Regions from separate parts of the Nocardia sp. CA-084685 genome, predicted to be linked through region 1. Evidence: predicted binding sites of a transcription regulator. Region 1 holds the regulator's gene; the other holds the start of a gene.
The links. The regulator HspR, encoded in region 1, represses chaperone genes until heat shock. The targets are predictions, from matches to a motif close to ANNTGAGTNNNNNNNACTCANNT.

Region 1 (4,427 bases):
CGCCGCCGGGCCCGGCCCGGAAGCCGGGAACGGCACCGAACCTGTCATCGGTTCCGATGCGGGCGCCGAGATCATGGCCGAGGCCATCACCAAGGAGCTGGCCGAGCGCACCGCCGATCTGCAGCGGCTGACCGCCGAATACGCCAACTACCGGCGTCGGGTCGAGCGGGACCGGCAGGCAACCATCGATTCCGCGAAGTCGGCCGTGGTCTCCGAATTGCTCGGCGTACTCGACGATCTCGATCGTGCGCGGGCGCACGGCGATCTCGATGCCGGACCGCTCAAGTCGGTCGCGGATAAGCTCGCCGACGCGCTGCACAAGCAGGGGCTGCAGGAATTCGGTGCGGAGGGTGAACCTTTCGACCCGACCCTGCACGAGGCCGTGCAGCACGAGGGCTCCGGCCACGACCCGGTGATCGGCCTTGTCATGCGCAAGGGCTATCGGTTCGGCGATCGAGTGCTTCGGCACGCGCTCGTCGGGGTAACCGATGGCGTGGCCGATCTGGTCGAAGAAGAGGCATCGGATGCTGATGCCAATGCGAACAACCAATAAGAACCCGAGAGGAGGAGATGCCCAGTGAGCCAACGGGAGTGGATCGAAAAGGACTTCTACAAGGAGCTGGGTGTCTCCTCCAGCGCCTCGCAGGACGAGATCAAGAAGGCGTACCGCAAGCTCGCGCGTGACCTGCATCCGGATGCCAATCCCGGCGATACCAGGGCCGAGGAACGGTTCAAATCCGTCAGTGAGGCGCATGCCGTGCTGTCGGATCCGGCCAAGCGCAAGGAATACGACGAGACCCGAAAGCTGTTCGCCGGTGGCGGATACGGACGCGGCGGCTTCACTCCCGGTGCGGGTGGCGGCTTCTCGCAGGACTTCAATATCGGGGACATCTTCGGCCAGGCGAATGCCGGCGACGGTGGCCTCGGAGACCTGCTCGGCGGCCTGTTCAACCGAGGCGGCACGCGCACCGCGAGCCGCCCGCGCCGCGGCGCCGATGTGGAGACCGAGACGACCCTCGGCTTCCGCGAGGCCGCACAGGGTGTCACGGTTCCGCTGCGGATGACGAGTCCGTCGCCGTGTACGACCTGTCACGGCAGCGGCGCCAAGCCGGGGACCAGTCCGCGAGTCTGTCCCGTCTGCAACGGAAACGGCGTGATCAGCCGCAACCAGGGCGCATTCGGCTTCAGCGAGCCGTGCGACGAATGCCGTGGTACCGGTTCGATCATCGACGATCCGTGCGTCGACTGCCGCGGCAGCGGCATCCAGAATCGGACCCGCACTATCACGGTGCGGATTCCCCCTGGTGTCAGCGATGGGCAGAAGATCCGGCTGGCCGGACAGGGCGAGGCCGGACTGCGTGGTGCGCCCTCGGGTGATCTCTACGTGACCGTGCATGTCAGCCAGGACAAGGTCTTCGGCCGCAACGGCGACGATCTGACCCTGGTGCTGCCGGTCAGTTACAGTGAATTGGTGCTGGGCACAACGGTTTCCGTGCCGACGCTGGAAGGGCGCGTCGGTGTCAAGGTGCCTGCGGGCACCGCGGACGGTCGGATCCTGCGGGTGCGTGGCCGTGGCGTGCCCAAGCGCGGTCCCGGCGGCGGGGCGGGCGATCTGCTCGTCACCGTCAAGGTGGCCGTGCCGCAGAAGCTGGACGACAATGCCGCCGAGGCGCTCAAGCGCTACGCGGAGGCGGAGAAGGCCAGCGGGTTCGATCCACGTGCGGGATGGGCAGGTTCGTGATGTCCGATAATCCGAAGCAGGCATCCGGCGCGGCGTCGCGGGCGGAGTTCTTCATGATCTCCGTGGCGGCCCAGTTGGCGGGCATGCACGCGCAGACACTGCGCACGTATGACCGCCTCGGCCTGGTTACCCCGCAACGGACTTCGGGTGGCGGTCGACGTTATTCGGCACGGGACGTCGAACTGCTCCGCGAGGTGCAGCGGCTGTCCCAGGACGAGGGCGTCAACCTGGCGGGCATCAAGCGCATCATCGAACTGACCAATCAGGTCGAGGAACTGCAACAGCGCGTCGCCGAAATGTCGGCGGAGCTGGACCGGCTGCGCGCGGGGTATCGTCCCGATCTCACGCCGCCGCAACGCAGTACCGCACTGGTGGTGTGGAAGCCGCGCAATAGGCGCTGATAAGCGCGAAAGGCTCCGGGATTCGGTTTCGGCCGAGCCCGGAGCCTTTTGTCATTTCGTGCCGATAAGTGAATGCCTTCTCTTGCAACGCCGTATCGGGTTATGGCCTCGAATACTGCTGGCAGTGCTCGAGTAAAACTCCCGACCCGGGTTTCATTACCGGGCAGTCGGTTCAGCACCGCGTATGTGTCGGCATGTGCTTCTGACAGATTGCCAATGATGTGCCGAGCTGCGAAGTTTGCTGTGGCTCGTGCTTCGGCAAACTATATGCCGGGTCGGGTCGTCGGTTCCGTCGATCGCCAGGCCGGTGGGTGCTCGCGGTGTGACCGAGTCGGATGGGCGGTACCGTACCGCGGGTTGCCGTGCGATCGCTCCATGACCTCGTGTGGGATGAAACTTGCAAATCGGGCCTTCCGAATCCGGTGGTTATATGACGGATTTCGCCGTCGTGTTCGTTCTTTCGGTTTGTTTTCAAGGGTTTTCGTGGCGCGAATCCTCGTTTCGACGGAATTACACGCTTGATGTTTATGCGACTGATTCCGAAGCTGGCAAACCTCGCATACACTCGTTCGCATCGGCTGCTGTCGAGTGTCCCGCAGCACTTCACTCGTCGGCACAGGTTTGTGTTCGAGTGCAAAAGGGGTTGTGACACAAATGGACTCGCGGACGGTCGCTTTGATAAGAACGACGTTCAAGGCGGTTGCTGCGGAGGAGGGGGGCCAGGCCAAGCTAGCCAGTTCGTTCTACGCAATCCTGTTCACGAACTATCCCGCCGTCCGGGATTTCTTCCCCGCAGCGATGGATTCCCAGCGTGACAGATTGGTCAAGGCGATCTCCTATGCGCTGGATCGGCTGGAAGAGCCGAATAAGTTATTGCCATTCCTCGCCCAACTCGGGCGCGATCACCGCAAGTACGGGGTGCAGGCCGCGCATTACAACGCCGTCGCGACCTCGTTGAAGTCCGCGATGCGGATCTTCGCGGGCACCGAGATGTGGACCGATGAGGTCGACCGGGCCTGGGACGAGGGCCTGAAAATCATCGGCGACACCATGATCGGCGCGGCCGAACAGGAATCGACGCCTCCGGTCTGGAGTGGAACCGTCGTCGAGCGGCGCGAGGTGCTGCGCAATCTCGCCGTGGTGCGGCTGCAATTGGATCAGCCGATGCAATACGCCGCGGGCCAGTACATCAGCGTGCAGATCCCGGCGCGGCCGCGCATGTGGCGCTATCTGTCCCCGGCGGTGCCCGCGAATGCCAACGGCGAGATCGAATTCCACATCCGCGGGGTGCTCGGCGGTTGGGTCAGTCCGGCCATCGTCGGCCACACCAATATCGGTGACCAGTGGCTGCTCGGTTCACCGCTCGGCGGACTCGGCATACCGCGCAATGTGAAACGCAAAATGCTGATGGTCGGTTGCGGTACCGGCATCGCACCCCTGCGCGCCCAGCTCATGGCGATGGCACAGCGGCGCGTCAATCCACGGGTGCACCTGTTCGTCGGCGGCCATCACCCGTGTGACCTCTACGATCTGGAGATCCTGAGCCAACTGGCCACCGCCAATAAATGGCTCACCGTAACGCCGGTCACCGAGACCGATGAAAACCCTTGGTGGTACCTGGATTCCGGCGAACCGGAGCGCACCTGGCCCGGGTTGGAAGCCAGGGTGACCGGCCAGATCGGCAAGGTCGTCGCGAGCTACGGCTCCTGGTCCGACCGGGATGTGCAGATAGTCGGATCACCCTCGATGGTGCAGACCACCAAGTTCCGGTTGATGGCCGCCGGAACACAAACCAAGAACATCCGCCACGATCCGCTCTTGTGAATTTTTGGCCGCGAACACCTCGCTCGTAAGGCTCGCTCCGTTGGGGTTGCGTCTGCTGGTTACAGTCCCTCGAATTGGATATTCGCGGCGGGGGTTCCGGTCTCGACGAGTCGATCCAGAGTCACGCGGACCATATTGGGTGACCCGCAGACCAGCACCTGATGGTGGTCGAACGCACCGTGTGAACCGACGACATCGGCGAGCGTGCCGAAGAGCATATCGTCGAGCGGGAATCCGATATCCACGCGCGATTGCTCGTACCATTCGTCGACCCAACCCGGATCCTCCGGGCTCTCGACCACGGGAATCACCGTGAGCCAAGGCAATTCGTTCGCCAGCAGGAACAGCATGTCATCGGCGTACAGGTCGCGCGGGGAGCGCCCGCCCACGAACAGGTAGGTGGGCGGTGGATCCTCGTGCCTGGCGAGGTCGAGAATCTGGGAGCGCATCGGGGCCAGGCC
Region 2 (4,427 bases), 300 kb from region 1:
CGGTGCGTTCCACCGAATCCGGGGTGAAACGCGGGCGGCCAAGGTAGTCCTTCAGGTTGTCCAGATCGATGATCAGCGAGTCGTAGCCCAGCTCGGTGTCGTAACCCAGCGACACCACATTGTCGGCCGAAGCTTCGCCGTCCTCGGAAAGCCGAGTCGCGGCCTTGCGCAAGGCCTTCGCGATCAATCGCTCCATCTGCCGCACACCGGCTTCCCGGGTGTAGTTGGCCGCGACCTCACGCAGTGCCGCCTCGGTGATCGAAACCTCCTCGGCGGTAAGCGCATTGCGCTCCAGCTGCCGTGGCACCAGGAAGTCGCGGGCGATGGCCACCTTGTCGTCCTCGGTGTAACCGTCGACGGTGATCATTTCCATGCGGTCCAGCAGCGGACCGGGAATTGTCTCCATGACATTCGCGGTCGCGATGAACAGCACATCGGACAGGTCCAGATCCAGATCCAGGTAGTGATCGCGGAACGTGTGGTTCTGCGCCGGATCCAGCACCTCGAGCAGCGCCGCGGCCGGATCACCGCGGAAGTCCGAGCCGACCTTATCGATTTCGTCCAGCAGGACAACGGGATTCATCGATCCCGCCTCCTTGATGGCACGCACGATCCGGCCCGGCAGCGCGCCGACGTAGGTGCGCCGGTGACCACGGATCTCCGCCTCGTCGCGCACACCACCGAGGGCGACGCGAACGAACTTGCGGCCCATGGCCCGCGCCACCGACTCACCGAGCGAGGTCTTGCCGACACCGGGCGGGCCGACCAACGCGAGCACGGCGCCCGAACCACGTCCGCCGACGACCTCGAGTCCGCGCGCGGCGCGGCGGGAGCGCACGGCCAGGTACTCGACCATGCGATCCTTGACCTCGTCCAGGCCGTGGTGGTCGGCGTCCAGCACCGCGCGGGCGGCCGAAACATCGGTGCTATCCGTGGTTTTCACGGTCCACGGCAGGTCTAGGACGGTATCGAGCCAGGTCCGGATCCAGCCGGATTCCGGGCTCTGATCGCTGGCCCGCTCCAGTCGACCGACCTCGCGCAGCGCCTCGGCGCGCACGTCATCGGGCAGGTCGGCCTGCTCGACCCGGGTGCGGTAGTCGTCGGCGCCGTCGGGTTCGTCCTCGCCGAGTTCCTTGCGAATGGCATTGAGCTGCTGGCGCAGCAGGAATTCGCGTTGACTCTTCTCCATGCCCGCGCGGACATCTTCGCTGATCTTCTCGGTGACCTCGGCCTCGGCGATATGTGCCTTGGTCCACTCGATCAGCTTGGTCAAACGCTGTGCGGTATCGGGGGTTTCGAGCAGTTCACGCTTCTCGTCGGCGCTCAGGTACGGCGCGTAGCCCGCGGTATCGGCGATCGCCGACGGATCGGTCAGCTGATTGACCGCGTCGATGATCTGCCAGGCCTCTCGACGCTGCAGCACCGAAACGACCAGCTTCTTGTACTCGGCGGCAAGCTCTTTGGTGCGACCGTCGGCGGCGGGAGTTTCCACCGGTTCGGCCTCGACCCACAGCGCGGCACCCGGCCCGGTGACCCCGTGACCGATCTTGGCCCGCCGTTCGGCCTTCAGTACCGCGGCGGGCGCGCCACCGCGCATCCGGCCCACCTGTTCGATGGTGGCGACGACGCCGTAGGAGGCGTAGCCCTCGGTTAACCGGGGCGCGAGCAGCACCGCGTCGGTATCCGCGGCGCGCGCGGCGTCGATGGCGGCCTGCGCCGATTCGTCCAGTTCGATGGGCACGACCATGCCCGGCAGCACGATCGGATCGGTCAGGAACAGGACCGGCAGGTTCTGTGGTGTAGTCACGTGTTCGACCCTTCCAAAAGTTGAGCGATGCCCAGTCAACCCCGGGCGTTCCACGTTTGTTCCACACCGCCGCCCACGTTCGCTCACAGCGATCGGTCTCATTGACACCCGTCGGAGCCAATGAGAATGTTGGCAGCTAGATATCTCAGCACCTGGGCGGCTTTTAGGGGGATCCCACGATGACAACACTCACATCCGGAGTGTTCATCGATTGGGAAGAGCTGACCGGCCTGTCGAAGTTCTCCGTCGATCTGATCACCTTTCCGGTCTTCAGTGCGCTCGCCGGGTGGCTCACCAACTGGACCGGTGTGCTGATGCTGTTCTGGCCGGTCGTCTTTCGCGGAATTCGGATTCCCGGCCTCCAGGTGTTGTATCCATACTTTCCGCGCCGGGTCCAGGTGCTGCCGACGTTCTCCGGCGACGGCCGCCGGTTGGGATTCCAGGGATTTATTCCGGCGCGCGCGGAGAAGATGGCCAGTATTTGTGTCGACAAGGCGCTGATGCGCATCGGCAGTCCGCGGGATTTCATCCACGAGCTGGATCTGGAAAGTATTGCCGACTATCTCGCGCTACTGGCGAGCAAGCAGGTCAAACCGATCGTCGACCAGGTGATGTATCGCGAGAATCCGGACCTGTGGCGGGGCGTGCCGAGGGCGATGAAGCAGGTCATCTATCAGCGGGTGGACCGCGAATTGCCCGCATTGACCAGGCGGGCCTTCGAATCGCTCGGCGAGAATGTCGATCAGCTCATCGATATCAAATCCTTCGTCATTCGGTATCTGCAGGAAAACCCGTACATCCTCAAGGATCTGACGACCACCATCGCCGCCCCAGAATTGCGTTTCATGGTGCGCATCGGTCTGCTCGGTGCGCCGTTCGGGCTGCTGCTGGCACTGTATATGCATGTGCACCACACCATTCCGGTGTTCGGTTGGGTGCCGGGTTGGGTGATCGTGCTGCTTGTCTCGGCGGCGATCGGTGTGATCGTGAATGTCATCGCGGTCAAAATGGTCTTCGAACCGGGTGACCCGCAGCCGCGTTACAAGTATTTGTGGAAGCAGGCGCTGCTGGCCAAGCGGCAGCCGCAGGCGGCAACCGATCTCGCGCATATCCTCGCCTACCAGGTGCTGACGCTGCCGAACCTGTCCAAGGAGTTGCTCGACGGCCCGAACGGCGATAAGACCAGACAGCTGATCGAGCGGTTGGTCTCCGATGAGATCCATCGCCAACTCGGCCCTACGACGTCGATCGTGCGCGTCGCCTTCGGCCGCCGCCAATTCGACAATCTCAAGGTCGGCGCCGCGGGCGCGGCAGTCGGGTTGGCCCCGAGCCTGGTCGAGGACGAGGAGTTCACCCTCGAACAGGCCAAGAAGATCGACGAGTTCGCAGCGCGCAAGCTCCAGGACCTCACTCCGGGGGAGTTCATGGAGATGTTCTATGCCTCGGTCGAACAGGATGCGTGGCTGCTGTACCTGCACGGCGCACTGCTCGGCTTGGTGGTCGGCGCCGCGCACCTGACGATTTTCGGCTGGTAACCGGCCGGAATCCGGTCGACACCGAGGCTGCACCAAATACAAGCACGCATGCTTGCATTTTTTCTGGACCGCTGCGATGCTGAACCGCGACGGCGTACGAAGCAGTACACCTGGACGGGACAGGGATCAGATGGCCGACCTGAACGCGCTCCTGCGCGATTTCGCCGACGACTGCACGGAACTGGAACGGATCGTCGCGCCGCTGGCGGATTGGTCCACGCCGACACCCGCCCCCGGCTGGAGTATCGCCCATCAGATCGGCCATCTGGCCTGGACCGATGAGGTTGCCGCGCTGGCCGCCACCGATCCGGACGGTTTCGCGGAGCTGGTGGCGGAGGTGGGCCCGAAGGCATTCACCTTCGTCGACGAGGCCGCCGACGAGGCGTCCACCGCACCGGCCGCCGAACTGCTCGCCCGATGGCGTCGCGGCCGTGCCGCTCTGATCGAGGCCCTGCGAACGGTGCCCTCCGGCACCAAACTGCCGTGGTTCGGACCGCCGATGAGCCCGGCGTCCATGGTCAGCGCGCGGATGATGGAGACCTTCGCACACGGCCAGGACATCGCCGACGCACTCGGGCTGAGCAGGACACCGACCACCCGGCTGCGCACGGTCGCCCATATCGGCGTGCGGACCAGGGATTTCGCCTACACCGTGCGCGGCAAGACCGTGCCCACCGAGGAATTCCGGGTCGAACTCACGGCACCGGATGGCGGCGTGTGGTCCTGGGGTCCCGAGGACGCCGCACAGTATGTGACCGGTCCGGCACTGGACTTCTGCCTGCTGGTGACGCAGCGCCGTCACCGTGACGATCTGGCGTTGGACGCGGTGGGTGCGGACGCCGCCGAATGGCTCACCATCGCACAGGCTTTCGCGGGACCGACGGGGGACGGGCGGTCGGCGGGCCAGTTCGCCTGACCCGCCGAATCGGGTCCGACCGGAACGCAGGTGCGGGCGAGCGCCACACTTGGGTGCGCCGTTCGTGTCGGCCGGACGCCGTTGGCCGGGTGTCTCGATGTGGCAGTCGAGAATGGCGCTCGCCAGCCAAGTATATTTACCCGCTTGTCAGCTGGTGGAAACATCGACG

Region 2: the regulator HspR is predicted to act here: its motif matches at 1,826-1,848, upstream of lon (endopeptidase La).

Annotation. Positions count from the first base shown of each region.
Region 1 covers NZ_CP192094.1:9,155,604-9,160,030, reverse strand. The annotation lists gene grpE (nucleotide exchange factor GrpE) at 1-553, shown strand, start outside; gene dnaJ (molecular chaperone DnaJ) at 578-1,741, shown strand; gene ACQP2U_RS40450 (heat shock protein transcriptional repressor HspR) at 1,741-2,142, shown strand; gene ACQP2U_RS40445 (FAD-binding oxidoreductase) at 2,797-3,966, shown strand; gene ACQP2U_RS40440 (FAD-binding oxidoreductase) at 4,026-4,427, opposite strand, start outside.
Region 2 covers NZ_CP192094.1:9,451,694-9,456,120, forward strand. The annotation lists gene lon (endopeptidase La) at 1-1,747, opposite strand, end outside; gene ACQP2U_RS41775 (hypothetical protein) at 1,987-3,342, shown strand; gene ACQP2U_RS41780 (TIGR03084 family metal-binding protein) at 3,473-4,258, shown strand.